DNA from 3 places in the Nonomuraea fuscirosea genome. Region 3 is predicted to be linked to each of the others. Evidence: riboswitches for the same ligand, from Rfam matches in the RefSeq annotation. Region 3 holds a riboswitch; each other region holds the start of a gene.
What was found. A riboswitch is a leader RNA that binds a small molecule or an ion and turns the genes downstream of it on or off. The one in region 3 is predicted to bind S-adenosylmethionine.
Positions count from the first base shown of each region.

Region 1: another riboswitch for S-adenosylmethionine. It lies ahead of OIE67_RS46055 (aminotransferase class V-fold PLP-dependent enzyme); the one in region 3 lies ahead of OIE67_RS47945 (GNAT family N-acetyltransferase).
Region 2: another riboswitch for S-adenosylmethionine. It lies ahead of thrC (threonine synthase); the one in region 3 lies ahead of OIE67_RS47945 (GNAT family N-acetyltransferase).

Region 1 covers NZ_CP109074.1:10,030,086-10,040,402, forward strand. The annotation lists gene OIE67_RS46035 (chaplin family protein) at 1-6, opposite strand, end outside; gene OIE67_RS46040 (SAM-dependent methyltransferase) at 191-1,153, shown strand; gene OIE67_RS46045 (cytochrome P450) at 1,204-2,397, opposite strand; gene OIE67_RS46050 (TerC family protein) at 2,407-3,159, opposite strand; SAM riboswitch class IV at 3,277-3,392, shown strand; gene OIE67_RS46055 (aminotransferase class V-fold PLP-dependent enzyme) at 3,439-4,737, shown strand; gene OIE67_RS46060 (DoxX family protein) at 4,855-5,571, opposite strand; gene OIE67_RS46065 (NADH-quinone oxidoreductase subunit D) at 5,694-6,839, shown strand; gene OIE67_RS46070 (acyltransferase family protein) at 6,836-7,978, shown strand; gene OIE67_RS46075 (hypothetical protein) at 7,971-8,156, shown strand; gene OIE67_RS46080 (DUF3180 domain-containing protein) at 8,165-8,638, opposite strand; gene folK (2-amino-4-hydroxy-6-hydroxymethyldihydropteridine diphosphokinase) at 8,635-9,138, opposite strand; gene folB (dihydroneopterin aldolase) at 9,135-9,500, opposite strand; gene OIE67_RS46095 (nuclear transport factor 2 family protein) at 9,490-9,936, opposite strand; gene folP (dihydropteroate synthase) at 9,933-10,317, opposite strand, start outside.
Region 2 covers NZ_CP109074.1:11,188,025-11,198,341, reverse strand. The annotation lists gene groL (chaperonin GroEL) at 1-1,324, opposite strand, end outside; gene OIE67_RS51705 (cold-shock protein) at 1,654-1,854, opposite strand; gene OIE67_RS51700 (MoaD/ThiS family protein) at 2,103-2,378, opposite strand; gene thrC (threonine synthase) at 2,403-3,635, opposite strand; SAM riboswitch class I at 3,649-3,790, opposite strand; gene OIE67_RS51690 (RNA polymerase sigma factor) at 3,870-4,325, opposite strand; gene OIE67_RS51685 (alpha,alpha-trehalose-phosphate synthase (UDP-forming)) at 4,532-5,962, shown strand; gene OIE67_RS51680 (MFS transporter) at 6,084-7,325, shown strand; gene OIE67_RS51675 (hypothetical protein) at 7,303-7,923, opposite strand; gene otsB (trehalose-phosphatase) at 7,959-8,747, opposite strand; gene OIE67_RS51665 (DUF3263 domain-containing protein) at 8,769-9,068, opposite strand; gene OIE67_RS51660 (SAM hydrolase/SAM-dependent halogenase family protein) at 9,206-10,012, shown strand; gene OIE67_RS51655 (hypothetical protein) at 10,149-10,317, shown strand, end outside.
Region 3 covers NZ_CP109074.1:10,433,344-10,443,660, reverse strand. The annotation lists gene OIE67_RS47980 (GIY-YIG nuclease family protein) at 1-602, opposite strand, end outside; gene OIE67_RS47975 (hypothetical protein) at 667-1,116, opposite strand; gene OIE67_RS47970 (LysR family transcriptional regulator) at 1,252-2,154, opposite strand; gene OIE67_RS47965 (SDR family NAD(P)-dependent oxidoreductase) at 2,276-3,106, shown strand; gene OIE67_RS47960 (response regulator transcription factor) at 3,222-3,827, opposite strand; gene OIE67_RS47955 (sensor histidine kinase) at 3,824-5,026, opposite strand; gene OIE67_RS47950 (hypothetical protein) at 5,213-5,848, shown strand; gene OIE67_RS55685 (DUF4240 domain-containing protein) at 5,838-6,080, opposite strand; SAM riboswitch class I at 6,279-6,372, shown strand; gene OIE67_RS47945 (GNAT family N-acetyltransferase) at 6,380-7,003, shown strand; tRNA gene OIE67_RS47940 (tRNA-Ala) at 7,373-7,445, opposite strand; gene OIE67_RS47935 (HAD-IA family hydrolase) at 7,461-8,189, opposite strand; gene OIE67_RS47930 (DLW-39 family protein) at 8,205-8,324, opposite strand; gene OIE67_RS47925 (hypothetical protein) at 8,940-9,860, shown strand; gene OIE67_RS47920 (MFS transporter) at 9,896-10,317, opposite strand, start outside.

The DNA of each region.
Region 1 (10,317 bases), 400 kb from region 3:
CAGCATGAGGGCTCCTCTCAGTTTCGCGGCTCCGGGCCGCGAGTGCTCGGGAAGAGATCCGCTGCGCCCTTGGGGGTGGCGCAACGCGATCACTCGATGACAATGGGTAAACGCTACCGCAAGTCGGAGACATTGAGTAGTCAGTTGATGACAGTGCGTACCCATCGCGAGTCATGAGATAGTCCAGAACATGTGGCTCACCTGGCGCGCCGCCACCGAGCGCGCGCTGTACGGCGAGGAGGGCTTCTACCTGCGCGAACGCCCGTCAGGCCACTTCCGCACCTCGGTCAGCGCCTCGGCCGCCTTCGCCGATGCCGTGCTGGCGCTGCTGGCGGAAGTGGACGCCGAACTGGGCGAGCCCGACGTGCTCGACCTGGTCGACATCGGCGCGGGCGAGGGCGTGCTGGTCACCCAGGTGCTGGAGTCGGCGCAGCCGAAGTTGCGCGATCGGCTGCGGGTCACCGCCGTCGACCTGTCCCCCAGGCCGCCGGGGCTGCCCGAGCGCGTGCGCTGGTCCGGCGCGGTGCCCGCCGGCATCGCCGGGCTGGTCATCGCCAACGAGTGGCTGGACAACGTGCCGCTCGACGTGGCCGAGCAGACCGCCGACGGGCCGCGCCTCATCCTGGTCGACGTGCGCACGGGCGAGGAGCGGCTCGGCGGGCCGCTGCGGCCGGCCGACCGGGCCTGGCTGGAGCGATGGTGGCCGCTGACCCGCGTGGGCTCGCGGGCCGAGATCGGCCGCCCCCGCGACGAGGCCTGGGCCTCGGTCCTGGTACGTCTCAGCAGGGGCCGGGCGGTCGCCATCGATTATGCACACCCTGTGGACAACCGGCCGTTGTGCGGCACGCTGACCGGTTACCGCGACGGCGCGGTCGTCACTCCCGTACCCGACGGGACCTGCGACATCACCGCACATGTCGCACTCGACGCGTGCGCGGCGGCCGGGATCTCGGCCGGTGCGATATCCACAACCTTGTCCACACAACGCGAGGCGCTGCGCGAGCTGGGGATCACCGGCGCGCGTCCGCCGCTCGACCTGGCCAGGGCCGATCCGCGCGGCTATCTCAGGGCGCTGGCGCGGGCCTCGGAGGAGGGCGAGCTGATCGATCCGTCGGGGCTCGGCGGCTTCGGCTGGCTCAGCCAGAAGCGCTGAACGAAAGCGCCGGGCCCTGGGCGGTGGGCTGAGGCGGTGGCGGTGGCGGCTCAGGCGGTGGCGGTCAGGTCGAGGCTCTGGAGGCCGCGGATGACGTAACCGGGCTTCCAGGACGGCTCCTGGCGCAGCTCCAGCGTGCCCGCGCGGTCCAGCAGCGCGCCGAACGACTCCGCCAGCTCGATCCGGGCCAGCGGCGCGCCCAGGCAGAAGTGGATGCCCGCGCCGAACGAGATGTGCGGATTGTCGGCGCGGCCCACGTCGAGCCGGTCCGGGTCCTCGAACACGGCGGAATCCCGGTTCGCCGAGCCGAACAGCAGCGCCACCTCCGAGCCGCGCGGGATCCGTACGCCGTGCACCTCGATGTCCTCCAGCACCCAGCGCTCGAACATCTGCAACGGCGTGTCCCAGCGCATCAGCTCCTCGACGGCGGTGGGCAGCAGGGACCGGTCGGCACGCAGCCTGGCCAGCTCGCCCGGGTTCCTGAACAGCGACCACCAGCCGTTGCCCGTCACGTTCACGGTGGCCTCGTGGCCGGCGTTGAGCAGCAGCACGCAGGTGCCGACCAGCTCGTCCTCGGTCAGCTCGTCGATCTGGGTGAGCGCCGAGATCAGGTCCTCGCCCGGGGCGCGGCGACGTTCGGCGGCCAGGGACTTGAGGTAGCCGGCGAACTCCTCGGCCGCGCGCACCGCGGTGTGCTGGGCCTCGGCGGCGGGGTTGAGCTCGTACATGCCGCAGATGTCGGCCGACCAGGGGCGCAGCAGGTGGCGGTCCTGGCCGGGAATGCCGAGCATCTCCGCGATGACGGTCACCGGGAGCGGCTCGGCCACCTCGGCGATCAAATCACCGCCGCCCTTGTCCACGTACGCCGCGACCAGCTCCCCCGCGATGGCGCGGACGCGGGGGCGCAGCGACTCGACCATGCGCGGCGTGAACGCCCTGGAGACCAGCCGGCGCAGCCTGGTGTGCACCGGCGGCTCCACGTCGAGCATGCCCGCTCTGATCACGCGCCAGAACGGCTCCTGGAACTCCGGCTCCGCCGGCCTGCCGAACTCCTCGTGGGTGGCCACGTGCAGGTAGGAGCGGCCCAGCCGGCGGTCTCTGAGCAGCGCGTTGACGTCGGCGTGCCGCGCGACGAGCCACTGGCCCGTCGGCTCGTAGTAGCTGACGGGCGCCTCGCGCCTCAACTGGTCGTACACGTTGTACGGGTACGCCACGAAATCCGGATTCCAAGGATCAAAGCCCACTATTTCATCTTAGGAGGGGGTTCCCCCTTCTTGGTGTGCCTGCTGCTTCTTGGCGTGCCGGCTGCGGACCCGGATGTTGAGCAGCTCCACGATGACCGAGAACGCCATCGCGAAGTAGATGTAGCCCTTCGGGATGTGCTGGTCGAGCCCCTCCGCGACGAGCACCACCCCGATCAGCACCAGGAACGACAGCGCCAGCATCTTGATGGTCGGATGCGCGTCCACGAACCGGCTGATCGGCCCGGAGGCGAACAGCATCACCACCACGGCCACCACGACCGCCGCGATCATGACGCCCAGCTCGTCCACCATGCCGACGGCGGTGATCACGGAGTCCAGCGAGAACACCACGTCCAGCACCATGATCTGCACGATCACCGACGTGAAGGAGATGGCGGCGGCCTGCTTGCCGTCCTTGCCGGCCGGGCTCTCCATGCTGTGGTGGATCTCGGTGACGCTCTTGCCCAGCAGGAACAGCCCGCCGAGCAGCAGGATCAGGTCACGTCCCGAAATTTCCTGACCCAGCACCGTGAACAGCGGCTGGGTGAGTTGCACCACCCAGGACAGGCCGAACAGCAGCAGCAGGCGGCTGACCAGCGCCGCCGCCAGACCGAGCACGCGGGCCCTGTCGCGCTGCTCAGGGGGCAGCTTCCCGGCGAGGATGGAGATGAAAATGATGTTGTCGATCCCTAGGACGATCTCCAGGGCGACCAGGGTGAAGAAGCCGATCCAGATGTTCGGATCGGCCACCCAGTCCAGCATCGGATACCTCCATGACTCGGGGGGCGGATAGGGGTTTCCGGTAGCAACGAGCCGGGCCGCGGATTAGTTCGCGGGGTTGCGATTCATGCCCGGGTGTCGGTTATAGTTCCCCTCGTAGGTCATGAGTGCCAGCGACAAGCCCCGGCTAGCTGGCCGGCAACCCTCGCGTCCGCGGCGGGGTGCCCCGGGTGAAGACCTGGTCCGTCACGAGGTGTGGCGGGCAAGCGCGGGCTCCGTGGCTGCTTCCAGGGGTCCGATGGCCCTTCAGGAGGTACCCCTGTGTCCACTCTGACGATCTTCAGCTCCACCCGTACGCCCGAGGCCGCCGCGCCGTCCGCAACGAGCCGGCCCATCCCCGCCGTGCTGGGCGCCGACCTGGAGGTGCCGGTCAAGGGCGGCAGGCTGGTGGGGTACGCCAACCTGGACTACGCGGCCAGCGCCCCCTGTCTCGAGCCGGTCAGCGCCGCCGTCACCGCCGCGCTCCCGGCCTACTCCAGCGTCCACCGCGGCGCCGGCTACGCCTCGCAGCTCACCACCGCCCGGTACGAGCAGGCCCGGCACACGGTCAGGGCCTTCGTCGGCGCCCGCCCTGACGACTCCGTGATCTTCACCCGCAACACCACCGACGCCACGAACCTGCTGGCCGGCTGCCTGCCCGAGGGCACCACCACGGTGGTCTTCGACACCGAGCACCACGCCTCCCTGCTGCCCTGGCGGCACGCCGTGCGGCTGGCGCCGCCCGCCTTCCCGGGCGAGGCCGTACGCGCCGCCGACGAGGCGCTGGCCGCGATCGAGGGGCCCAAGCTGCTGGTCGTCACCGCCGCCTCGAACGTCACCGGCGAGCTGTGGCCGATCGCCGCGCTGGCGCACATCGCGCATCGGCACGGGGCCAGGATCCTGGTGGACGCGGCGCAGCTCGTACCGCATCGGCGGCTCAACCTGACCGCGCTCGACCTGGACTACGTGGCCTTCTCCGGGCACAAGCTGTACGCGCCCTTCGGGGCCGGCGCGCTCGTCGGGCGGAGGGACTGGCTGGCCGAGGGCGAGCCGTACCTCAAGGGCGGGGGCGCGGTGCGCTCGGTCGGGGAGAGCGTGGAGTGGCACGACGACCCCGAGCCCAGGCACGAGGCCGGCACCCCGAACGTGCTCGGCGCCATCGCCCTGGCCGCCGCCTGCGACGCGCTGACCGCGACCGGCTGGACCGCGCTGGTGCGCGAGGAGGAGCGGCTGATCGCGCGGCTGCGCTCGGGGCTCGCCTCGATCGACGGCGTACGGGAGCTGTCCCTGTGGGGGGACGACCACCCGCGCGTCGGCATCGTGTCGTTCACCGTGGCCGGATACTCGGCGCGGGAGGTGGCCGAGGCGCTGTCCGGCGAGTACGGCATCGGGGTGCGTGACGGGAAGTTCTGCGCGCACCCGTTCGTCCGGCACCTGCTGGGCACCTCCGGCGGCGCCTCCGATGGGGACTGCGCGGACGACACCGGCTCGGCGGTGCGGGCCTCGATCGGCATCGGGAGCACGCAGGAGCACGTGGACCGGCTGATCGAGGCCGTGCGGGACCTCGTCTCCCGCTGCTGAGCCCGCCACGGGCCGCACCCGCCGTTGCCGTCCTCCGAGCACGTGACCGAAGGCTCGGGTCACACACCCGAAGGCTCGGGTCACACACCCGAAGGCTCAGGTCGCGCGCCCGGGAGGTCAGCGGTTCGGCGGCTTGTGGTGCTGCGGCGGCTCGTCGGAGACGAGCGCGTCGATCTCCCTCATGTCGTCGTCGTTGAGCCTTCCCGAGCCGGTGGAGCCGGTGGAGCCGGTCGAGCGGGTCGTGTCGGGCGCGGCCGGCTGCCTGGGCACCTCAGGACGGTCGCCCGACATGTCCCGCTCAGCGGGTGTCATGGGCCCGCCGGCGCGACCGGCCGGCGCCGTGCCCTCGGCGGTGGTACCCGCCGCACTGCCCCTGCTCGGGGCGTGCGCGGCCAGTTCCTCCTCGGCCGCCCGCCGCTCCCCGCGCCTGCGGAAGACCGAGGTGAAGATGGCGTCCAGCCCGATACGCCCGCCGCCCAGCGCGAGGAACAGCAGGCTCAGCGCGCCGAGCGCCCCCGGCAGCTCCCAGCCGTTGTTCGCCGACAGCACGCCGTGGCTCCCGTGCACGAACGCGATCGCGCCGATCATGTCGATCAGCAGCAGCAACGCCACCGGGCGCACCAGCAGGCCGAGGATCAGGAAGACGCCTCCGACGGTCTCGATGACGGTCGAGAACCCGGCGGCCATCTCCGGCATCGGGATCCCCATCTCACGGAACCCTTGAGTGGTCGCGCCGAGCCCGCCCTGCCACTTCTGCCAGCCGTGTGCCAGGAAGATCACGCCGGTGGCGATGCGTGCGATCAGGGCTGCGATATCAAAAAGAACTCTCTTCATGGTGTTTTCTCCCCCCGTTACCGGTATTCCTCCCCATGTCCGTCTTCGGGATGCGTTTCCGTACCATCTCTTGACCGTCCCCCGCGCTGGATCACGTACGAGGACGGTGGCAGCATTGCCGTATGACGGAACGAGTGGTCGGAATCGGCGCGGGCGCGAAAGAGCTGGCCACCGAGGACATGATCCTCAACATCGGCCCGCAGCACCCGTCCACCCACGGGGTGCTCAGGCTCCGGCTGACCCTCGACGGCGAGCGCATCGCCACCGCCGAGCCGATCATCGGCTACATGCACCGGGGCGCGGAGAAGCTGTTCGAGGTCCGTGACTACCGTCAGATCATCATGCTGGCCAACCGGCACGACTGGCTGTCCGGCTTCGCGAACGAGCTCGGCGTGGTGCTCGCCGCCGAACGCCTGCTGGGCATGGAGCCGCCGGTCAGGGCCGTGTGGGCACGCACGCTGCTGGCCGAGCTCAACCGGGTGCTCAACCACCTGATGTTCCTCGGCTCCTATCCCCTGGAGCTGGGCGCGATGACGCCGCTGTTCTACTCCTTCGACGAGCGCGAACGCATCCAGGCCGTCATGGAGGAGATCTCCGGCGGGCGCATGCACTACATGTTCAACCGGGTCGGCGGGCTCAAGGAGGACCTGCCGCTCGGCTGGCTCGACCGGGTGCGCGAGGCCGTCGCCGGGACCCGCCGCCGCGTGCCCGACATCGAGAACCTCATCCTGCACAACGAGATCTTCATCGCGCGCACCAGGGGCGTGGGCGTGCTCACCCGCGAGCAGATCATGCAGTACGGCGTCAGCGGCCCCATCGCCCGCGCCTCGGGCGTCGACTTCGACCTGCGCCGCGACGAGCCGTACCTGGCCTATCCCGAGCTGCCGGTGAAGGTCGTCACGCGGAGCGCGGGCGACTGCCACGACCGCTTCGAGGTGCTGTTCGAGCAGCTCAAGGTCTCGCTGGACCTGGCGGACGCCTGCGTCGAACGGCTGCGCTCGCTGCCGCCCGGCCCGGTCAACCAGCGGCTGCCCAAGGTGCTCAAGGTGCCGGAGGGCCACACGTACGCGTGGACGGAGAACCCGCTCGGGATCAACGGCTACTACCTGGTGTCGAAGGGCGACAAGACGCCGTGGCGGCTCAAGCTGCGCTCGGCCTCCTACAGCAACATCCAGGTGCTGCGCGAGATGCTGCCGGGGCATCTGGTGGCCGACATGGTGGCCATCCTCGGCTCCATGTTCTTCGTGGTAGGTGACATCGACAAGTGACCACCCCTCCGGCCCCCTCCCCCGAGCGCGACAAGTACGTCGACTGGCTGCGCGCGCTGAGCCTGATCGTCGTGGTCGTGTGGCACTGGGCCTTCACCATCCTGGAGTGGAAGCCGCAGGGCCCCGAGCCCACCAGCCCGCTGGGCTTCACCTCCGGCCTGTGGATCCTCACCTGGCTGCTGCAGGTGCTGCCGCTGTTCTTCTACGTCGGCGGCCACGTGCACCTGCTGTCCTGGCGGCGGGCCAGGGCGCGCGGCGTCGGCATCGGCTCGTTCGTGGCGCGGCGGATCAAGGCGCTGGCCTTACCGGCGCTGGTCCTGTCCGGGGTGTGGATCGCCATCGGAGCGGTGGTGACGTACACGTTCCAGGTGGACTGGATGTGGCGGGTCGTGCTGCTCGTGCTCAGCCCGCTCTGGTTCCTCGGCGTCTACCTCGTGCTGATCGCGCTGCTGCCGCTCGCGCTCTGGCTGCACAAGCACTACGACGTGCTCACCCTCATCTGGCTCGCCGGCGCGGCGCTGGTGGTGGACGTGCTGCGCTTCCGGTACGAGGTCGAGGGCGTCGCCTGGCTCAATATGATCATCATCTGGGGGCTGGCCCACCAGGCCGGGTTCTTCTACGACCGCGTCGTCGACCTGCCCAGACGCTACGACGTGGCGCTGCTGTGGACGGGGCTGTTCGCCCTGTTCGGGCTGGTCTACTCCGGCATCTACCCGGGCTCGATGGTCGGGGTCCCCGGCGACAAGTGGTCCAACATGGCGCCGCCCACGTTCGTCATCGTGGCGCTGCTGCTCTTCCAGATCGGGCTGGTCGAGGTGCTGCGGCCGGCCATGGAACGGGTGCTGGAACGGCCAGGCTGGCGGCGGCTCAACGACTTCATCAACCGGTACGCGCTGCCGCTGTTCCTCTTCCACACCACCGGGATGGCCATCTCGCTGGGCCTGTCGTGGTGGCTGTTCGGCTCACTGGGCGACCGGATCCCGCCCGACACGGTGTGGTGGCTGGAACGCCCGATCGCCGTCATCGGGCCGCTCATCTGCACGGCTCCGGTCATCTACCTCTTCGGCCGCAGGCGGGCCCCCGTCGGGCAAACGCAGGACAAGGGCGTCGGCGGGTCCATAAGCTCGGGACATGGCTGAGATCGCCTTCCGGGCCAACGCCGAAGACGAGCGGATCATCCGCACCGCCCTTCGCGAAGACGAGCGGCCGAGTGACGTGCTGCGCCGCGCGCTGCGCCTGCTCCAGCGCGAAATGTGGCACGACCGCCTGGCCGCGGCGGCCCGCAGGACCGTGGAGGGCCTCGGCGAGCACAACTAGCCCGGAGCCTAGTCTCGTCCGTTCTGCCGGTACTGGCCCTGTTCCTCCGGGTCCTTGGGGATGCGGCAGGCGTGCTCCAGGTAGAGCGCGGCGCAGACCAGCACGACGCACGACACCAGCGACCCGGCCGAGACGAAGAACTCGCCGCGCGGCGTCTCCCGGTCGAGCAGCTGCACGGTGTGCAGGGCGAACCCGGCGAAGATCCCGCCGAAGGCCGCTCCCGCGTACGCCGACGCCTTCGCGAGCGCCGCCAGCCGGGCCACGGCGAGCGGTTCGACCGGCTTGGTGCCGGGCTTCCTGGCGATCCTGGCCTTGGTCACCCAGGCGCTGTAACCCTCGCCGATGGCCAGCAGCAGGACCGTGGGGATCGCGGTCCAAGGCATGAGGGGCAGCTCGGAGTAGACCTGCCGGATCACCGCCCAGGTCAGCAGGGCGAGGACAGCGAAGATGCCGGCCAGGACGCCGGGATGGGTCGGCTTCAATCGGGCCTCTGCAGCTTGAGGTCGTCGCGCAGGCGTACACCCTGCTCCTCGACCGCCTCCAGCAGCTCCGCCACCCGCCCGTGCCCGGGCACCACGCCCTCAGGGTCGGCCTTCGACCAGGGCACGAGCACGAACGCGCGCTCGTGCGCCCGTGGATGCGGCAGCGTCAGGTCGGGGTCGTCGCTGACCTGCTCGCCGACCACGATCAGGTCGATGTCGAGGGTACGGGGGCCCCAGCGCTCCTCGCGGACGCGGCCGAAGGCGTTCTCCACGCCCTGGGCCCGCTCCAGCAGGGTGCGCGGCGCCAGCGTCGTCTCGGCCACCACGATCGCGTTGAGGAAGGGCCGCTGCCCCTCCGGCCCTCCTACGGGATCGGTCTCGTAGACGGGGGACGCCTTGACGAACTCCAGCCCTGGAGCGTCGAACAGCGTGTCCACGGCACCCTGCAACGTCTGGAACCGGTGCCCCAGGTTGCTGCCGAGAGAGAGCACGACCTTCATCCGCGGCTCCGCTCAATCGTCACGATCACGTCGTCGAACGGCAGCGGGATCGGCGCCGCCGGCTTGTGCACGCTCACCTCGACCTTGCGTACCGGCTCGCCCGCCAGACACACGTCCGCCAGGCGCTGCGCGAGCGTCTCGATCAGCTCGACCGGCTCGCCCTCGACCACCTCGACCAGGGCCTGCGCCAGCTCCCCGTAGTGGACGGTCTTGGTCAGGTCGTCGCCGGCCGCCGCCGGCGCGGTGTCGAGGAACAGCGTCGCGTCCACCACGAACTCCTGCCCGAGCTCCCGCTCGGCAGCGAGCACGCCGTGTCTCCCCCTGGCCCGCAGGCCCTTGAGAGTGATGCGATCAGGGCTCAAGCTCGCCTTCCTCCTCCTCGTCGTCATCCCCCTGCAGCACCGGCGAGCCGTGGTGCATCCACAGCCGCCAGCCCTGCGAGGTGCGGAGGTAGACGTTGCTCGCCACCACCTTGCCCGCGGCGAAACTGGCCTCACCCTCCTCGCCCGCGGTCAGGATGTTCTCCACACAGGTCAGGACGGCCACGTCACCCAGCACGGTCGTGCTCACGTCGGTCAGCACGAACTGGATGTAGGTCGTGTTGGCCATGATCAGGGCCCACGACCGCAGCACCTCCGAGCGGCCCGTCAGCAGGGTCCACCCCGGATGGACGCAGCTCACCTGGTCGTCGGTGGTGTCCTCGGCCCAGATCTCCGTCATCTTGTCCAGGTCCGCGCTCTCGATCGCGGTGTAGAACTCCTGGTTGACCGTCTCGATGGCGGCGGTGTCGACGCTCATGTGTTGGCTCCGGCTCTCTTCCATGCGGCTGCCACGCGCACGGCATCGGCATTGGGACCTACTTCGTGCACGCGTACGCACCACGCGCCGGCCTGCGCGGCCAGCGCGGTCACGGCCAGCGTGGCGTCGTCGCTGCGGCTGAACGGCCGGGGCGTGCCGTCGGCGTCGGCCAGCAGCCGCCCCAGGAAACGCTTGCGTGACGCCCCGACGAGCAACGGATAGCCCAGCTCCGTCAGCTCCGGGATGCCCGCGAGCAACGCCCAGTTGTGCTCGGCGTTCTTGGCGAAGCCGAGGCCAGGGTCGAGCACGATCTGCTCCTCCGTGACCCCCTCCGCCAGCACCAGGTCGACTCGCTTGCTCAGCTCCTCGCGCACCTCCGTG
Region 2 (10,317 bases), 750 kb from region 3:
CGATCGCCGCACCGGTGGCCTCGTCGCCCGCCAGCTCCAGCTTGTCGAAGGCCTTGGCGCCGGCCTGCAGCAGAGCCACACCACCGCCGGGGACGATGCCCTCCTCGACGGCCGCCTTGGCGTTGCGCACGGCGTCCTCGATGCGGTGCTTGCGCTCCTTGAGCTCGACCTCGGTCGCGGCACCGGCCTTGATCACGGCCACGCCGCCGGCCAGCTTGGCCAGGCGCTCCTGCAGCTTCTCGCGGTCGTAGTCGGAGTCGGTGCGGTCGATCTCGGCCCGGATCTCGTTGACCCGGCCCGCGATCTGCTCGGCGTCACCGGCGCCGTCGACGATCGTGGTCTCGTCCTTGGTCACGACCACCTTGCGGGCGCGGCCCAGCAGGTCGAGGGTGGCGGTCTCGAGCTTGAGGCCGACCTCCTCGGCGATGACCTGACCACCGGTCAGGATCGCGATGTCGTTGAGCATGGCCTTGCGGCGGTCGCCGAAGCCCGGGGCCTTGACCGCGACCGAGCGGAACAGGCCGCGGATCTTGTTGACGACCAGGGTGGCCAGGGCCTCGCCCTCGACGTCCTCAGCGATGATCAGCAGCGGCTTGCCGGACTGCACGACCTTGTCGAGCAGCGGCAGCAGGTCTTTGTTGGCCGAGACCTTGCTGTTGACGATCAGGATGTACGGGTCTTCGAGCACGGCCTCCATGCGGTCGGAGTCGGTCACGAAGTACATCGACGTCATGCCCTTGTCGAAGCGCATGCCCTCGGTGAGCTCGAGCTCGAGGCCGAAGGTGTTGCTCTCCTCGACGGTGATGACGCCTTCCTTGCCGACCTTGTCCATCGCCTCGGCGATGAGCGAGCCGATCTCGGGGTCGGCGGCGGAGATGGAGGCGGTGGAGGCGATCTGCTCCTTGGTCTCCACATCCTTGGCCAGCTTGGAGAGCTCCTCGCTGACGCGCTCGACGGCCGCCTCGATGCCCTTCTTCAGGGCCATCGGGTTGGCGCCGGCGGCGACATTGCGCAGACCCTCGCGCACCAGCGCCTGGGCGAGCACGGTGGCGGTGGTGGTGCCGTCACCCGCGACGTCGTCGGTCTTCTTGGCGACTTCCTTGACCAGCTCGGCGCCGATCTTCTCCCAAGGGTCCTCGAGCTCGATCTCCTTGGCGATGGACACACCGTCGTTGGTGATCGTGGGAGCGCCCCACTTCTTCTCCAGCACGACGTTGCGGCCCTTGGGACCCAAGGTCACCTTGACGGCGTCGGCGAGCTGGTTCATACCGCGCTCGAGACCGCGCCGGGCGTCCTCGTCAAACGCGATCATCTTGGCTGCCATAAGGCTAGACCTCCCAGATGCAGGGTGGCTTGTCGTGGACCGAGCCGACGCCCGCGACGGCATGGGCCCGCATCTCCGTTCGGCAGACCCCATCGTCTCGATCCGATGTTGGCACTCTGCTGCACAGAGTGCCAACGAACTGTTTAGCACTCTACCCTGCCGAGTGCAAGCGAACGCACCCGCGCCCGGTGTTCATCCCCAGGTCAGAAGTCAGTACGGCGAGCCGCCCGAAGCAGCCCGCCGTACGCGAGTCGACGATTGAGGGGGTGACGGTTCGCACGGACTGCGCTGCCGTGCGAGCCCGCCCGGTGCATACCAGTGATGTGACCTCAGACCGTGCGGACGGACTCCGCCTGCGGCCCCTTCTGGCCCTGCGTGATCTCGAACTCGACACGCTGACCCTGTTCGAGAGAGCGGTACCCGTCCATCATGATCGCTGAGTAATGGACGAATACATCCTTACCACCGTCTACCGCGATGAAGCCGTAGCCCTTGTCCGCGTTGAACCACTTGACGGTGCCCTGCGCCACTTCCGACTCCTCTTACTGGTCTCTCAGATCTCGCCCATTCCTCCGCGAGGCCTGTAATCGTCTGACATAACTTGAAAATCAGGCAGACGATCGCCCTCGACCATACCTGTGGCACGGGGTTTGGCAACAGAGTCAATCTGCAAACCAGGTATTTCTTCGCAGCGAACCTCGTACAACGTTGAATTAGCCCAGGAAAAGCAGAAGGCGCCCACAAGGGGCGCCTTCAACGGTCGGGGTTCGCGCGGCGCTCAGCCGCCGGCGACCGCGGGGATGATGGAGATCTGCGTGCCCTCTGGGGCGGGAGTGTCGAGACCCTGGGCGAAACGGACGTCCTCTTCCCCAACATAAACGTTGACGAAACGTCGAATCTTGCCCGATTCATCCAGAATTCTCGCGCCGATGCCGGGGTAGTCGGAGTCCAGCTTGGCGAGTACGTCACGAAGAGTCGCGCCTTCGCCACTCACTTCGGCGTTGCCCCCGGTGTAGGTGCGCAGAATGGTGGGAATCCGCACAGAAACGCTCATGGTAAATGTCGCCTTTCCTGGTTGTCAGACAGTCGCACGGAACGCGTCGAGGGAGGGCCGGATCACGGCCGTGGGCGCGGCGTCGTCGCTGATGGCGTCGAGCGTCTTGAGCCCGTCGCCGGTGTTCAGCACCACGGTCTCGGCCTCGGGATCGAGCCTGCCGCTCTCGGCCAGCTTCTTCAGCACGCCCACGGTCACCCCGCCCGCGGTCTCGGCGAAGATGCCCTCGGTGGAGGCGAGCAGCTTGATGGCGGCCACGATCTCGGCATCCGTGACGTCCTCGACGCCCCCTCCGGTGCGTCGTGCGATGTCCAGCACGTAGGGACCGTCGGCCGGGTTGCCGATGGCCAGCGACTTGGCGATGGTGTCGGGCTTGACCGGCTGGACGACGTCGTGCCCGGCCTTGTACGCGGCCGACACCGGCGAGCAGCCTTCGGCCTGCGCCCCGAAGATCTTGTAGGGCGTCTCCTCGACCAGCCCCAGCTGGATGAGCTCCTTGAAGCCCTTGTCGATCTTGGTGAGCTGCGAGCCCGAGGCGATGGGGATGACGATCTGCTCGGGCAGCCGCCAGCCGAGCTGCTCGGCGATCTCGTACGCGAGCGTCTTGGAGCCCTCGGCGTAGTAGGGCCGCAGGTTGACGTTGACGAAGCCCCACTTGTCGCCCATGGGGTCGCCGATCAGCTCGGAACAGAACCGGTTGACCTCGTCGTAGGTGCCGTCGATCGCGATCAGCCGCCCGCCGAACACGCGGGCCATGGCGATCTTCGCCGCTTCGAGGTCGGCCGGGATGAACACGCAGGCGTCGAGCCCGGCCCGCGCCGCGGCGGCGGTCACCGCGCCCGCGAGGTTGCCCGTGGAGGAGCAGGAAAGGGTGTGGAAGCCGAAGTTGCGAGCCGCCTCGACGGCCATCGCGACCACGCGGTCCTTGAAGGAGTGGGTGGGGTTTCCCGAGTCGTCCTTCACGTGCAGGGATTTGAGCCCGAGCGCCTTGCCGAGGTTTCCGGCCTTGACCAATTTGGTCCAGCCGGGGTTCATATTCGGCTTTTCGGTCACGTCCGTCGGAACGGGGAGGAGTGCGCGGTAACGCCAGATGTTGGCCGGACCGGACTCGATCTGCGCCCGAGTCACCGTGCCGAAGTCGTAGGCCGCCTCAAGCGGCCCGAAACACTCCAGACAGGCGAAACTGGGACCCAGGGGGTAACGGGCGCCGCACTCGCGGCAGGACAGACCGACAGCAGGACCAAAGTCGAGCGACATGAAGCGAGGCCTTCCCTCATCTTCGCCCACGGCCACCTTGACCGCGAACCGGAATTGGCACCTAGTCCCGGTCGGCCTCGCCAGGTCGCGAGTCGAAAGCCGGGAGGGTTGCCGGGGCTTCGCAGGGCCGGTCCCTCCACCCCTCTGGATGAGCAATATGAAGTTGTTGAACTGGACTCTACCCGCTCAAGTGGCCGAAACTTCCACCCGTCTCATCATGTGGGACGGGCGGTCTCAGCGATAGTCCTCGCCCAGGACGCCCTGAACGTACTTGCGCGCCTGGTGGATGCGGGACTTCGCGGTGCCGAGCGGAATGCCGAGCTGCTCGGCCACCTCGTTGTAGTCGAGCTGGACGATGTCGCGCAGCACCAGCGCCTGCGCCAGGTCGGGCTTGTCGGCCTCCAGCGCCTCCATCGCGTCGAGCAGGTCGAGCCGCGAGCCCGCGATCACGCTGACCCGCCGCACGTCCGGCTTCTGCATGGGCAGTTCGTCCGAGCTCTGCTCGGCCGCCCTGCGCTTGAGCGTCCGGTACGTCGTCCGCGCGCAGTTGGCGGTCACGATGTGCAGCCAGGTGCTGAACCTGGCCCGCCCCTCGAAACGCCCGATGTTGCGCGCCACGGCCAGCAACGTATCTTGCGAGGCCTCTTCCGCATCCTGGTGATAGGGGAGGATCCGGGCGCAGTGGCGCATCACATCAGGCTCGATCCGCGCCAGGAGCTCGCCAAGTGCGCGATGGTCTCCTCCGGCCGCGGAGCGGGCGAGTTCCTCGGTTAGCTCATCAAGCGCCATAGATGGGATCCTATGTTTGTGATCGATGGGAGCCTAGTTGACTTCCTCGCCCCTCCGCACGCGAGATGCCGCGGTCCGCGCGTCAATCCCGCGACTCGTGACCGAGGATGTCCATGAACAGCGTCCTGCTCGCCTCCAACAGAGGCCCGGTCTCCTTCACCGTCTCCGACGACGGTGAGCTGACCATGAGGCGCGGCGGCGGCGGCCTGGTCTCGGGCCTGTCGGGCGTGGCCAAGGACGACGGCGTGCTGTGGATCTGCGCCGCGCTGTCCGACGGCGACCGCAGCGCCGTGCGCCTGGCCGCCGGCGGCCGCATCGACCAGGCCGGCTACGACACGGGCCCGCTGCGGATGCTCGACATCGCGCCCGCCGTCTTCCACCGCGCCTACAACGCCGTGGCCAACTCCACCCTGTGGTTCGTCAACCATCTGCTCTACGACATCCCCAACACGCCCAATTTCGGCACCAGGTTCGAGCGCGAGTGGGAGTCCTACCGCGACTACAACGGCGCGTTCGCGCTGGCGCTGGCCGAGGAGGCCGGCCACGGCGCCCGCGTGATGGTGCAGGACTACCACCTGACGCTGACCCCCGCCATGCTCCGCGCCGAACGGCCCGACCTGCGCATCGCCCACTTCAGCCACACGCCGTGGGCGCCGCCGGAATACTTCTCCCTGCTGCCCGACGAGGTGGCGCGCGAGGTCCTGGAGGGCATCCTGGGGGCCGATCACGCCGGGTTCCTCACCGACCGATGGGCGCAGGCGTTCATGGACTGCTGTGAGCGCCTGCTGGGCGCGGAGGCCGACCGCGTCGGGCGCAGCGTCACCCACGAGGGCCGCACCACCCGCATCGGGGTGCAGAGCCTCGGCGTGGACGGCTCGGCGCTGTGGGAGCGGGCCTGCGAGCCCGACGTCGAGTCCCACATGACCGCGCTCAGGGAGCAGGTGGGCGACCGCAGGCTGATCGTCCGCATCGACCGCACCGAGCTGTCGAAGAACATCGTCCGCGGCCTGATCGCCTACCGCGAGTTCCTGGCCGCGCATCCCGAGTGGCACGGCCGGGTCGTCCACCTCGCCTTCGCCTATCCCAGCCGGCACGACCTGCCCGAATACCGCGAATACACCGCGTCGGTGCAGCGCCGCGCCCAGGAGATCGAGGACGAGTACGCCACCGACGACTGGGACCCGCTGATCCTCAACGTCAACGACGACTACCCGCGTTCGCTGGCCGCGTACCGGATGGCCGACGTGCTGCTCGTCAACCCCATCCGCGACGGCATGAACCTGGTCGCCAAGGAGGGGCCGGTCCTGTCGGAGCGGTGCGCGCTGGTGCTGTCGCGGGAGGCGGGGGCGGCGGCCGAGCTGGGCCAGCACGCGCTCCTGGTCAATCCGTACGACATCAGCGGCACGGCCGCGGCGCTGCACGACGCGCTGGTCATGCCGGAGGACGAGCGGCGCATGCGCCGCGACAAGCTGCACGCCGCCGCGACCGCCCTGCCGCCGCAGAAGTGGTTCGCCGCCCAGCTCGACGCCCTGACCTGACCCGGCTCGGTGCCCTGACCCGACCTGACCCGGCGCCGCCGCCCTGAGCCGGGCCGGTTCCGGGCGCTGACCTACTATGGGAGGGCGATCCCCTCACCGATCGGGAGGCTGCCGGGTGAGCATGGTCTTACCGCCCATCCGGCTGATCCGAGATCGCCCGACCTGGCTCATCTACCTCCAGCTCAGCGCGTTCGCCACCTACATGTACGGCCTGAGCGCCGCCCTGCCGCTGCTCCGCGCCGACCTGCGCGTCCCGGCCACCGTGGCGGGCCTGCACGGCACCGCCATGGCCGCGGGCACGATCGCGGCCGGGCTGCTGCTGCCGGCGCTCACCCGCAGGTTCGGCCGGCGCGCGACGACCTGGATCGGCCTGGCCGGGATGAACGCCGGCCTGCTCGTGATCGTCCCCGCCGACGCCCTGCCGCTGACCATGCTCGGGTACGGCGTCTCCGGCGGGTTCAGCGCGATCATGCTCTACACCGCCATGGCCGCGCTCAGCGACCACCACGGCCCGGCGGGACCGGCCGCGATCAGCGAGGCCAACGCCGTCGGCGTGGTGGTGGGCATGGGGATGACGTTCTGCCTCAGCGTGGTCGCCCAGACCGCGTTCGGCTGGCGCGCGGCGCTGCTGGTCACGCCGGTCGTGAGCGTGCTGCTGGCGCTGTTCATGGGCCGCGTCTGGCCCCCGCCGCCGCCCGGCCCGCACCAGGCCGCCGGGGCCGCCGGGGCCGGCGTGGACGCGAAGACGGTGGCCGGTCCGGGCGGGAGCCCGGGGCGAGCGGCCAGTGCGGATGGGGACGCGGAGGCGGTGGGCAGGCCGGGGTGGGGGTTCCATCTGGCGGGGCTGGTGCTGTTCTGCTGCGTGGCGATGGAGTTCACGTTCAACCTGTGGGCCGCCGACCTGTTCGCCGGCCGTACGGGACTCAGCGCGGCCGCGGCGGCCACGGGGCTGACGGCGTTCGTGGGCGGGCTGGCGGCCGGCCGGTTCGCCGGGGCGCAGCTGGCGCTGCGCCTGCCCACGGTGCCGCTGTTCGTGGGGGCGCTGGCGGTGGCGTTCGCGGGCTGGCTGCTGTTCTGGCTGAGCACCCACCCGGCACTCTCCTACGCCGGGCTGGTGGTCTGCGGGCTCGGCGCCTCGCTGCACTTCCCGCTGGCGCTGTCGGGGCTGATCGCCGGCGCGGGCGGCCGGGCCGACCTGGCGGCGGCGGCGTCGCCGATCTGGGCGGGAGCCGCCATCGCGGCCGGCCCGCTCGCGCTCGGCGCGCTCGCCGACGGCTTCGGCACCTGGAAGGCGTTCCTCCTGGTGCCGGTGCTCATCGGCCTGGCCGTGGCCGGGGTGCTCAGTTCCAGTCGGCGTTCCTGAGCGCGGCGGACAGGCCCGGCGTGCTCCACTGGTCGACGACGAGGATCCTCGTCTTCGGCAGGTACCACTCGCGCTGTGTGTAGCGCGACTTCACCTTGCCGTTCGCGTACGAGACGCAGCTCGCCCGCCACTCGCGGTAGGCCGCCTTGTGCCCGGGACCGAGCCGGCGCAGGCCCTTGACCTTGGCCGAGCCGAGGACCTGTCCCCACTTGCCGTTGCTCGGACACTGCTGCACGTCGGTCGCGGGGTAGAACGGCCTGGTCCCGTCGTAGGCGTGGAAGAGCTCATTGCCGTGCTTGATGGCCTTGGGGCCGAGCACCCAGAAGCCGCGGCAGCCGGGGGTGCCGTAACCGCCGGAGGGCTTGGCGCATCTGCCGGTGACCACGTGGATCCAGTCGGGGCTGACCCGGTGCACCGCCCATTTGATCGGCAGATGGAGCGTCAGCCCGCCCCTGAGCTTGAGGGGCTGAGTGGACGCGTCGCTGGTGGCGTTCGCGGCGTGCGTGCCGCTGGTGGCGTTCGCGGCGTACGCGGGGAAAGGTGCGGCCAGGAGGGTGATCGCGGTCAGGGTCGCGACGGCGAGATGGCGCTTGGACATGGGACCGACTCTAGGAAGTGCGACTTGCAGCCCGATCACGAACGACTGAACGCCGACCCCAGCTCACGCAGCAGCGCCACCACACCCTGCGGCCCGTCCACTACGATGTCGGCCCGTTCGGCCAGCGCCGTCACCTCGGCGGAGCCACTGCACACGGTCACCCCGGGCAGCCCGGAGGCGCGTACGGCGTCGAACGCGGCCAGATCGCCCAGGTCGTCACCCACGAACATCACCGACCTCGCCGCCTTCTCGGCCAGGAACAGGCTCAGCGCGTGTCCCTTGTCCATGCCTGGCGGCCGCAGCTCCAGCACCATGCGCCCCGGCTCGATCACCAGGTCGTGCTTCGCGGCCAGCTTGGCCAGCGGCTCGCGCAGCACGGCCAGCGCGCCCTCGGGGTCGGGGCTGCGCCTGGTGTGCACGGCCACGGCCCGGCCCTTGTCCTCGATGACGACGCCCGGCAGATCGAGCGTGCCGAGCAGCAGTTGCAGCTCCGCCTCGGCCCTGGGCACCCCTGGCGGGGGCGGGGGCGCGGAGACGCGGCCGTCCTCCCAGCGTTCGAAGCCGTAGTGCCCGAGCACGACCAGCCCCTCCACGTCGGCCAGGCCGGGGCCGAGCTCCAGCGCGGTGGCCGCGGGCCTGCCGGTCACGACGACCACCGCGAGGACGTGAGCGCCCAGGTCGGCGAGTACTTCGGGCGCTTCCGGGTGGATCACAGCCTTGGCCGGATCGGGCACGATCGGCGACAGTGTGCCGTCGAAGTCGAGCCCGATCACGGCGCCCGCCGGATCACGCAAGATCGCTTCGATTCCAGGGATGTTCTTCACGCGGCTGCCGTACCCAGCCGGTCAGGGGCGCATGCCAAACCTTCTGGCGGCGCGCTCGCGCTGGCGGGTGGAGCGTAGCCGGCGCAGCCTCTTGACCAGCATGGGGTCCTGCTCCAGTGCCTCCGGCCGGTCGATCAGTTCGCTGAGCAGCTGGTAGTAGCGCGTGGCGGAGAAACCGAAGCTCTCCTTGATGGCCTGCTCCTTCGCGCCCGCGTAGCGCCACCATTGGCGCTCGAAGGCGAGGAGCTCGATGTCGCGTTGTGAGAGGGGTTGTCGGGACGGTTCCTGGGCAGCATTGTCACCGCTGAGCGGTGCTCCCATGGTGTCCTCCTCGAAAGGGGCGAGCGTCGGTCACGTCGCTCGCACGCGGCCCGAGGCCATCGTATGTGCCGAGTGCGGCCGTTCACGGCGGATTGGCGGCTGTTCACGGTGGATTGCGGGACGTACAGTCACCAAATGTGACCTCTGTCATCACGCTCCTCACCGATTACGGGCTCGAAGACGGTTACGTGGCGGCCTGTCACGGGGTGATCGCCGGCATCGCTCCCGCGGCCCGCGTGATCGACGTGTGCCACCTGATCCCCTCCGGCGACGTACGGCGCGGAGCGGCGGTCCTGGCCCAGACGATCCCCTACCTGCCGCAGGGCATCCACATCGGCGCGGTCGATCCGGGCGCGGGCGGGGCCAGGCGGGCGGTGGCCGTGGAGGCGGGCGGCCGGGTGTTCATCGGTCCCGACAACGGGCTGCTGTCGTGGGCGGTGCACGCCAGTGGCGGGCCGGTGGCGGCGTACGAGATCAGCAACTCCGCGCACTTCCTGCATCCGGTCTCGCCCACCTTCCACGGGCGCGACGTGTTCGCGCCGGTCGCGGGGCGGCTGTTCGGCGGGCTGCGTACCGCGGACCTGGGGCCCGAGGTGCCGCTGGCCAGGCTGGTGTCGCTGCCCGAGCCGACCTCGCAGCTGCGCGAGGGCTCGGTGGAGGGCGAGGTGGTCTCGGTCGACCGGTACGGCAACACACAGCTGTCGATAGCGGCCGGCGACCTTCAGGCGCTGGGTGTGCGGGTGGGTGACACGCTGGGGGTGTGGCTGGGGCGGCGGCAGCTCGCGCTTCCCTTCCGTGAGACGTACGCGGCTGTGCCGCCGGGGGAACTGGTCGCGTTCGCGGACTCGGCCGGGCTGATCGCCATCGCGATCAACTCCGGTGACGCGGCCCAGCGCCTGGGGCTCCCGCCTGGGGCACATGTCCGACTTTCGCCCACACCGTAGGCGGAAAGCCATAGATCGGAATTACTCCGCGTATCGGTCTGTTTACCGAAGCGTCGGAATGTCTGAACGCTCTCGTGTCAGAATGCGGAACAGATCGGAGGTCCCTCCCCTCCCGTTCGAGGTTGACATGTTCCATTTGTCCCTTGTGCTGTTGTCCATCATGGCCGCGGTCTGGCCCTCATCGGCGCCGACCGTCTCAGAGCGCTGGCACGCGTGGCCGGTCGCCCGGGTCTTCCCCGACTCGGTGCCCGGCTCCAGCCCTTCGGGGGCGCGGGTCACGTACGTGCTGGCCGGAGTCGCCCCCG
Region 3 (10,317 bases):
ATCAGTGCGTGTGTGTCGAACCTGAACGGCACCGAAGCGTCGCCCAGCTCGCGAACACGGTCCTCTGGCTCCAGCCGCCGGACGACTGCTCGCCCCTCTCTGGCCATTTGCTTGATACTCGCCTTGACCTCGGAGAGCCGATCTTTGTAGGCCACGGCGTCACTCAGCGGATGCCGGTACTCATAGACCCCCATCTCCTGGAGCAGGACCGTCTCCTCGGTCTGAACGACCCGCGCCTCCATTTCCCGCAGGCGCCGAGTGGCGTCGCTGATGGCGACCTGCAATCCCGCGTGCTCAACATGCAGGGCCTCGGTCATGGCGGCGATACGCATGGCGTCCATTCCGCCCAGACGCTCCACCCATAGGTGTAGCTCACTGTTCTCCTCTTCGAGCCGCTTCTTGCCTCCGAACAGGCCGCCGCCCTTGCGTTCCGGTGGCTGCCGTACGCTCGCGGCCGGTGCCGGCGTCTCCTCCAGAACCCAGAACTCCCACCCGGCCGGAGCAGGAGGCCACGACGGATCCGGCTTCCATTCCCGCGACGGCTTCCACCCGGGAGGCGGGACGGGCCAGCCAGGGGGACAGTTGAATCGGTACTCGGGCATGAGCGCTCCTCACCTGCACACAAAGAGCCGTACACAGGTGAAATAGCTGTGAGCACCACGGGGGTTACACGAAGCGAGTGCACAGCTCCGCGATTGGCGCACTGGTCGCCTCCATGCGCCTCGGGTTCTTCCGCGCGGCTGGCCGTAGCTGGTTGTGGGCGTTGCCCCAGGCAAGGTTGAGATGCTCCGCCAGATCCTCAGCCGTGCCTCCTTGGTTGAGGAGAGCCCGTGCTGCCTGGGCCTGCTTGATCGTGGGCAGGTGCCCGTCGAGGAGGAAGGGGAGCGAGAGTCGCCGTGCCGCTACCTCACGCCACGAGATTCCGGAGGGCCTGCGCACCACCGACACGTTGACCCGTAACGCGTGCTCATTGCCTGGTGGAACGCCGGGCCGATCGACCTCGATGGCGACGTACCGGAACCCGTTCGCCAGGTCGCAGGCGGCGCAGCCGGACGGCCCTCGGCTCAGCCTGCTGCCGCACTCGGTGCAGGCGAGCCGGTCGTAGGCGGCGTCCACCACCCGCCACAGGTGCCTGTTGGCTCGTCGATCACCTCGCCGTCCCAAGCCGGACTCACCCGATTATCGCGTCGGGACCTCACGCCGTAATGGACCGCGGCCGCCGTACCGCTGCAATACCCAACCGGCTCGTCCTCACCCCTCGCCGGTGGCCGCGGCGCGCAGGGCCGCGGCGACGACGCGTTGTCCTTGCGACGGCTCAGGCCTGGTCACGGTCAGAGTGGTACGCCCGGACCACGCGGGGTCGTCGACCTCGACGATGGCGATCCCGGCAGGCAGACCGGGAACGGCGATGCGGGCGACGGTGGTGATGCCGAGTCCGGCGGCGACGAAGCCGAGCCTGGCGTTCCAGTCGCGGATCCGGTGGGCGATCCGGGGCTCCGGCAACGTCGGCCACGCGCCGAACTGCGGGTCGCCCCGCAAACCCGCGCCGACGATCCAGGGCTCGCCGGCCACGTCGTCGACAGTGACGCGCGACCGTCCAGCCAGGCGGTGCCCCAGTGGTACGGCGACGACGCCCATGCCGCTGTCCGTCAGTCGCTCGGTTCTCAGATCGTGCAGGTCGTACTCGGGCAGTCCCTGACCGACGGCGATCACGGCGACGTCGACCCCGCCGGCCCGCACCTGGCGCAGGAGCGCCGGGCTGGAGGCCTCGTGCAGCTCCACGGCCAGCGCGGGGTGCTCGCCGGCGAGCGCGGCCACCGTACGGGGAATGAGCGACCAGGTCGCGGTCGGAAAGGCCCCGAGCCTTACCTGCTCGGCGAGCGTGTCGGAGAGCAGGGCCAGATCGCGGTTCATCGCGTCGAGCTCAGCCAGCACGATGACCGCCCGGCGCGCGACCGCCTCGCCGGCCCGGGTGGCCTCCACCCCACGGGCCTTGCGTACGAACAAGGGCATTCCGGCAGCCGACTCCGCGGCCGCCACTTGCCGGGAGATCGCCGACTGGGTGTAGCCGAGGAGGTCGGCCGCCGCGGTGAAGGATCCGGTTCCGACGACGGCGTGCATGACGCGTAGTGCGGGAACGGTGAACTCCGCCATGCGAGCAACCTAATCCATGCGTACTCCGCATGTCTAATATGCGAAAGACTCGTTTGTGGAATGGCTTGTGCGCCGGGATGCTGGAACCAAGAGGAAACACCTTTGGAAGGGAACGACCCTGATGTCCAAGATCTGGTTCATCACCGGCGCATCGCGGGGCTTCGGCCGCCTGTGGACGGAAGCCGCACTGAATAGAGGTGACCGGGTCGCGGCCACCGCCCGCGACGTCACCGCGCTGGAGCCGCTCGCGCGGCGGTTCGGGGACGCCGTCCTGCCGCTGCCGCTCGACATCACCGACCGGAAGGCGGTGTTCGACTCCGTGGAGCGAGCCGTCGAACGGTTCGGACGTCTCGACGTGGTCGTCAACAACGCCGGCTACGGACTTTTCGGCATGGTCGAAGAACTCACCGAGGCCGAGCTGCGCGCCCAGATGGAGACGAACTTCTTCGGCACCGTCTGGGTCACTCAGGCGGTCCTGCCCGTGCTCCGGGCCCAGCGTTCCGGCCGGATCATGCAGGTCACGAGCGAGGGCGGCGTACGCGCCTACCCCGGGATCGGCGGATACCACGCCTCCAAGTGGGCGGTGGAGGGCCTGTCCGAATCGCTCGCCCAGGAGGTCGCCTCGTTCGGCGTCCATGTGACCGCGGTCGAGCCTGGCCCTTATGCCACGGATTTCGGCGCCGGTACGAGCATGCGAGCCACCGACCGTCACCCCGATTACGCCGCCGTCCACGAGGCGACCGCCAAGGAATGGATCCTGGGCGACCCTGAAGCGACCGCGGACGCGATTCTCGCGATCGCCGACGCCGAGAATCCTCCCCGGCGGATTCTCCTCGGGCACACACTCCCCGAAGTCGAGGACATCTACGCCGAACGGCTTCGCGTGTGGCGGGAGTGGGCATCGGTCACGGAGGCGGCGTTCGGCGAGCGGATCATTCCCGAGCCCGCCTGACGCAAAGGCATGGCTCGACTGGAAGCAGCAGCTGCGGAGCGCATTCTGGGCTTCAAACTCCCTTGAGTGCTGGCGCGGCTCTACGGTGAAACGGTGTGGCGGCTCGTTTCGCGGATCAGATCCAGCCTTCCTCCCAGGCGCGGCGGGCGGCGGCGTGGCGGGAGCCGACGCCCAGTTTGGCCATGGCCGCCGACAGGTAGTTGCGCACCGTGCCGGGCGCGAGGTGCACCTGGGCGGCGATCTCGCTGACCGATGCCCCGGTACGGCAGGCACGCAGCACGTCGAGTTCCCGGTCGGTGAGCGGGCAGGGGCCTTCGGTCAGGGCGGACGCGGCGATGTCGGTGTCGATGTACCGCCGGCCCGCGGCGACGTCGCGGATGATCTCGGCGAGCCGGGACGCCGGCGTGGTCTTGGGCACGAACCCGCTGACGCCGGCCGCCAGGGCGCGGCGCAGCACCCCCGGCCGCGCGTGCCGGGTGACCAGCACGACCCGGGCGCCGGGCAGCGCGGCCATGATCCGTGCGGCGGCATCCAACCCGTCGGCCGGCGGCATCTCCAGGTCGAGCACGGCGATGTCGGGGCGGTGCTCGCGGGCCAGCCGTACCGCGTCGGTGGACGTGGCGGCCTCGGCCACCACGGTGAGGTCGGGTTCCAGCGCCAGCAGCGCGGCCAGGGCGCTGCGCAGCAGGTCCTCGTCGTCGGCGATCAGCAACCGGATCATCGCGCCTCCGCGCTCGCGCCGACCGGCAGGCAGGCGGCCACGACGAAGCTTCCGTGTTCGTGCTCCCAGGTCAGCTCGCCTCCGGCGGCCCGCAGGCGGTCGGCCAGGGTGCGCAGCCCGGTGCCCGCCCCCGAGCCGGGCGGGCCGGTCGCGCCGTCGTTGCGTACCCGCAACCGGGCCAGGCCGTCCGTGAGGCGGTAGTCGACCTCGGCGGCGCGAGCCCGGCTGTGGCGCAGCACGTTGGTGGTGGCCTCTCGCACGACCAGCCCGAGCAGGTGCCGGCACGCGTCGGGGAGCGGCCCGGTGCCCGCGGCGGGCTCGACGTTCATCTGGACCCGGATGTCGGCCGCGGCGAGCACCCGGCCCGCGTTGGCCAGCTCCGCCTCCAGCGTCGTACGGCGGTAGCCCTGCACGACGGCCCGCGTGTCCGAGAGCGCGTCGGTGGCGAGCCGCTGCACCTCCAGCATCTCCGCGGTCGCGCGGGCCGGGTCGGCCGCCGCCAGCCGGGCGGCCAGTTCGCTCTTGCGCGCGATCACCTGTAGGTGGTGACCCTGGATGTCGTGCAGGTCGGCGGCGAACCGCAGCCGTTCCCGGGTGACGGCCAGCTCCCCGTCGAGGCGCCGCGCCGCGTTCAGCCGTTCCGCGATGTCCCACGCCCACAGCGACCCGAGCGTGACCCAGGCGCTGAACGCGACCAGTCCCGGCGGGAACAGCACCGCGCGTACCGGGTCGTCGCCTCCCGCGACCGCGCCCGGCACGGCCGCGGCGGCCATCGCCACGGCGATCAGCGCCCACCGGCGCGGCGGCGGCAGGAACGTCGCGACGACCGACACCGTCATCGCCGGGGCCAACGCCCACAGCGCGTCGTCCCGTACGGCCAGCAGAACGCCCCCGAGCGTGGCCGTACCGGCTGCGCTCGCGGCCATCCACGCCAGGAGCGGGCGGCCGGGGCGCTCGCCGGGTGCGGTGGCGGGGTCGAACGCCAGCCGGCGGTGCAGCAGCACCGCGCAGCACACGGCTGTCACGGCCAGCGCGGCGGCGCCCGCACCCCTGGCCCAGACCGGTACGCCGGAGGCCAGGAGCCCCGCGCCGGCCACGGCGACCAAGAAGAACGCGGTGCTGCCGGTGAGGCTCCACCAGGTGTAGCGGCGGAAACTCCGAAGTGCCGCCGTCCCGCCGTCGGTCCCGTGGTCGCGCACGCAGTCATTGTGACAGCACGCCGCGTCGCGGGCCGGTCGCGATTTCCGCCGCGGTCGTTTCATGACAGTTGTCACGAGATTTAGTGACAAAGCCACGCGCACGCCTGTGGTTTCGGCACTACTGGCGGCCGCCTCCAGCGGCCAGGCTGAGCGCGGTAGATGCCCGGCCCCGTAGGGAGGAACCGCATGGACGGCCCGCCCGCGCACCCCGATCCGTCACCTGTCACCCCATCACCCCACCAGGAGGTCTCCATGGCGAGCGTGTCCCATGGACGCGGGCATCGGGTCCGCCGGTTGCTCGACCGCTGGCCCACGGCGCTGGCTCTGGCGCTGTCCGCGGCGACCTTCGGCGGCACCGAGTCGGACGCGGCGGTGGCGTCGTTCGCGTCGATCCTCGTGCTCCTGCCGTTGCTGTACCTGGTGGTCGCCAAGCTGGAGGCGCGCCGCGCGACGTGGCCGCTGCTCGTGGGCGGGCTGGCCGGCGTCGTCGCGCTGCGCGCGCTGGAGGTGATCGAACCGGCCGTCGTGTTTTCCGCCCTCGCGCTGATCGTCCTGCTCTGGAGCGTCGTGGACGGGCACGTTTTCCGGTCCGGGACGTTCCGGGTGCAGGCGCTGGGGATGCTCGCCTTCGGTGCGCTCGGGCTGATCGGGCTGGCCGTGGATCCGGATCTGGGCCGTTACCTGGTGGCGGCCGGATGGTTCTGCCACGGCGTCTGGGACTTCGTCCACCTGCGGCGGGACAAGGTGGTGGCCCGGTCCTTCGCCGAATGGTGCGGCGTCATCGACGTCGTGATCGCCGCAGAGTTGATCTTCAGGTGGTAGGCCAGGGCCGGGGAAGAACGGGGCGGCCGCTTTGGTTGGATCCGCACTCGCATATGGAGAACCACTTCTGGAAGTCGATGATGTCGTCGAGCGGGAGTTCGGTGAGTTGCTCCTCCAGCCGGATCAGGCGCGCCTTCCTGGTGCCGGTCTCCTGGGCCGACTGTTCGATGAGTGCCCAGAACGCATCCTCGTACCTGGGCGGATGATCGTATGAGCGGTCAGTTCTGCCCAGAGCCGGTGCGGCGGCGTGGCAACCCTGGTCGGTGCGTTCGGTTGGTACGGCAGGGTCGGCGTGCGGTGGCCGGCCCGGTGTCGCGTCACCGTCCGGGACCGGCCCTCAGGCCGCACATGCGGAGCACCGGAGGGCTTCTTGCGCCCGCCGAATGACGTTTGACGCCGCCCTCCCACCGGGGCATGATCTCTACTTCGAGATTCATCCAGAGGATCCGAGGGACCTGGCCCAGCGACGGTCCGGCAACCTGCCCGAAGAAAGGGAAAGGTGCCAACGCCAGGAACGATGAGGAGGGCTCGATGAGCCTGGGGCTTGATGTTCCTTTGCTGCATGGATCGCTCGTTCGGCTGGAGCCACTCGCGATGAGCCACGCGTCGGATCTGAGGCGGGCCGCGGAAGAGGACCGTTCCTCTTACGGTTTCACCTTGGTTCCCCATGCCGCTGAGGTGGAGGCGTACCTGGCGGCCCAGTTCGCTCGTGAGAGCGACGGGCTGACTCCCTTCGCACAGGTTCGGGTGCGCGACGAGATGGCGGTGGGATGCACGGCGTTCTGGGATCCCCGAACATGGCCGGATCGGCAGGATCTGCGCGCCATCGAGGTCGGCTGGACATGGCTCGCGGCATCCGCACAGGGCACCGGAATCAATGCCGAGGCGAAGCTCCTCCTTTTCACGTATGCGTTCGAGACGTTGGGCGTGGCCCGCGTCGACCTGAAGACGGACGCCCGCAACCAGCGGTCGCGCCAGGCGATTGAGAACCTCGGCGCATGCTTCGAGGGCGTGCTGCGCAGTTGGTCACCCTCCTGGGCGCCTGGCGAAGCGGGGTTGCTGCGAGACTCGGCCATGTTCTCTGTGGTCGCTGCTGAGTGGCCGACCGTCAAGCAGGCGCTGCGTGCTCGCCTCGCCAATGCGAGCACCGGGTAGTTCGGGCGTCTTTCCCAGTGACCGGACAGCGCGAGTTGCCTGGGTCGGCGACGAATAAGGCGGACGGGCTGCCCCACCGTCCTCAGCACCGGAAGCGGCGGGCAGCGCAGGCGTAGCCTGCGCCTTCCAGGAGTAGCGTCTGAGCGGAGCGAAGGCCTGCACGGGGTCGAGGCTTGGCTCGACTGGGAGTAGCGGCTGAGCTCCGTGCGCGAAGCGCCCCATCGTGATGACCTTGCGTGCCGGAGGCGCGCTGCAAAGAAGGCAGCCCGAGCGGAGCGAGGACCGCTCGGGGCGGGGTCCCGGGAGGCAACCACGACATCGGGCAACGGGTGGGTGGCTGAGGGCCACCTACCCGAGCCGCTTCGATAGTGGAGCCTAGGAGATTCGAACTCCTGACTTCCTGCTTGCAAAGCAGGCGCTCTGCCAACTGAGCTAAGGCCCCTTCGACGAAGATAGCTTACCGGGCGGTGGAAGCTACCTGCGTCGTACCAAGGTCATCGCTCAGGACCAGATTCGGGAAGTCGGCGATCGAGTCGAGGATGTGGGTTGCGCCGCCCTTGAGCAGGCGTTCCTTGCTGTGGACGCCGGTCATCACCCCGGCCACGATGGAGGCGCCGGCGCGTTTGCCGCAGAGCATGTCGCTTTCCGAGTCGCCGATCACGGCCACCTGGCGGACGTCGGGGACTCCTGAGCGGAGGACCGCGTGGAGGACCATGTCGGGCCAGGGGCGGCCGCGGCCGCCGGCGTCTTCGGGGGAGATGGCCAGGTCGATCTTGTCGTGCCAGCCGAGGACGCTCAGGATGCGGCTCAGGGTGGTGCGGCTGAAGCCGGTGATGAGGGCTAGTTTGATGCCGTTGCCACGGAGTTTGTCGAGGACCTCCATGACTCCGGGCATGGGTACGAGACCCGCCCGCTCCAGCGCTCCCTCGTAGGAGCGTTCGAACGTCAGGTTCGCGGCCTGTGCCTGGGCCTCGTTGCCGGGGAAGATCCCACGGAAGACATCGATCTTGGGGCAGCCCCGGGACCGGTGCACGTGAACCATGGCTCGCGCGTACGCTCCGGTCCCGGGCACTATGCCCTGGGTCGCGATCGCCTCGGCAAAGGCGCGCTCGACCATGGCGATGTCACCGACTGTGGTGCCTGCCAGGTCCAGGCACACCAGCTTGATGGGGACGACGTCACTCATCGCCTCGCCGGTCGGTTAGTTCTCGCTGCCGGTCGCCTCGGTCCAGAGATCGAGCTCTGCGCGGTCGGCCTGCACCTTACGCCAGATCAGCAACCCCCCAAGGGCGATCAGCGCCAGAACGAGCAGCTTCTTCACGGTGTGACCCCACTTCTTCGACGGTCTCACCTGCCGGGGTGAGACCCAACGGTTGACAAGCAGCCTAGCAAGGGATGGCTGGGCTCCCTGTGTTGCGCACGGACCAGATGTGCGGAATGTGCGAAGGACGGGCGTTCAACCCCTGGTGGGGCCGCTTTACCCGTCCCATCTTGGACAACATCCCATGTGACAAAGGTTCGAGCGTGGATGCTTCATGGTTCGTGGTTCTTGATTGGACAACAGCTCGATCATGCCAAAATTCCCCGCTTGATGCGCACAGGGGGATAGGGGACGGGGATCTGTCGCCTGTTCCCAGTCCGTGGTCTCCTCGTGCACGCGGGCGTGGACGCAACCTGGAGACGCGGGCTCTCCTGTGCTGCTGCTCCGGTGGGGTTGGGGTTTGAGAGAGCGCGGAAGGTGAGGGCGGCTCGGGAAGTTGGTCGCTACTCTGCCCGCCCGTGGGCGCGCTTCAGCCGTATCTGAAGTCGAGAAGGTGTTGCGGGTCCTCAACCGACCGCGGACGGCGGCGGCTCGCTGTTCAGGCTCAGGGGGTACGGTGCCAGGTTTCAGGTGGAGCTGTGGGCAGGCCGCCGGCTGCTACGGGGTGGGGCTGGCATGAAGGCGGCGGGCAAGCTCGGTTCGTACGGTCTGGTGCTGGTCGTGGTGTTCGGGGGTGCTCTGGGGGTGGGCACGATGGTCGGCCCGGTGACTCCCCGAGAGGGAGCAAGTGTGGCGGCGGGGGAGGGAGATGGCCATTCCGATCATTCCGGGCATGGGGTCGGTGGCCAGTCCGGTGCGGTGCCCGGTGGGCTGCAGGTGTCCCAGGATGGTTACACGCTCAACCCCATCAGCACGATCGCGACCGGCGCCCCGGCGGAGTTCAGGTTCACCGTGATCGGCCCCGACGGCACCCCGGTCACCGCCTACCAGGTCGAGCACGACAAGAAGATGCACCTCGTCGTCGCCTCCCGCGATCTCACGAGCTTCCAGCACGTGCACCCGAGCATGGCCCCCGACGGCACCTGGTCGGTCGGCCTGGCGGTGCCGAAGGCGGGCTCGTACCGGGCGTTCGCCGACTTCGTCCCCGCCGAAGGGGAGAAGCTCACTCTGGGGGTGGATCTGCAGGTTGCGGGCGACTATCGGCCTGAGCCGCTGCCGCACGTCAGTCGTACGGCGGCGATCGACGACTACACCGTGAACCTCGCGGGGAACATCGTTCCCGGCCAGGCGAGCAAACTGATCATGACCGTCAGCAAGGACGGCGAGCCGGTCGACGATCTGGAGCCCTACCTGGGCGCGTACGGTCACCTGGTCGCCCTGCGCGCCGGCGATCTCGCCTACCTGCACGTGCATCCGGAGGAGAGCGACGAGGCGGGGCCCGAGGTCACGTTCGTCGCCGAAGCCCCTAGTCGGGGCGACTATCGGCTGTTCCTCGACTTCAAGCATGAGGGGAAGGTGCGGACGGCGAGTTTCACGGTGCCGGCGGTGCTGTCCGATGGACACGCCCCGTCCGCGACCCATGACCACACCCATTGAGCGTCCGGTGCGGGTTCGCGGGGCGCGGTGCAACGTCAGGCGCGGGTTAGCCGGGCGCGTCTGACGGCCGGGGTCATCGCCGCGCCGGCCAGGACGAACATGACGCCGATCAGCAGCCACCCCAGCGTCCCCGCCCCCAGCACGACCGTCGTGAGCACCACAGGCCCGAGCATCCTGGCCACGGCCACCCCGCTGCCGAAGAAGCCCTGGTACTGCCCCTGCCTGTCGTCGGGGGCGAGGCCGAAGCCGATCTCCCACGAACCGGAGGCGAGCTGCATCTCGCCGGCCACCAGCAGCGCCGTCGCCACCAGCAGGAACCCCCACCAGTACGGGCTCAGCGCGAACACCGCGCACGCCGCGAACATCGTCACCCCCGCCCGCCGCACCGCCGCCGAGGCGTCCCGCAGGCTCCGCACCCGCCTGGCCACCCGTACCTGGAACAGCAGCACGCCACCCG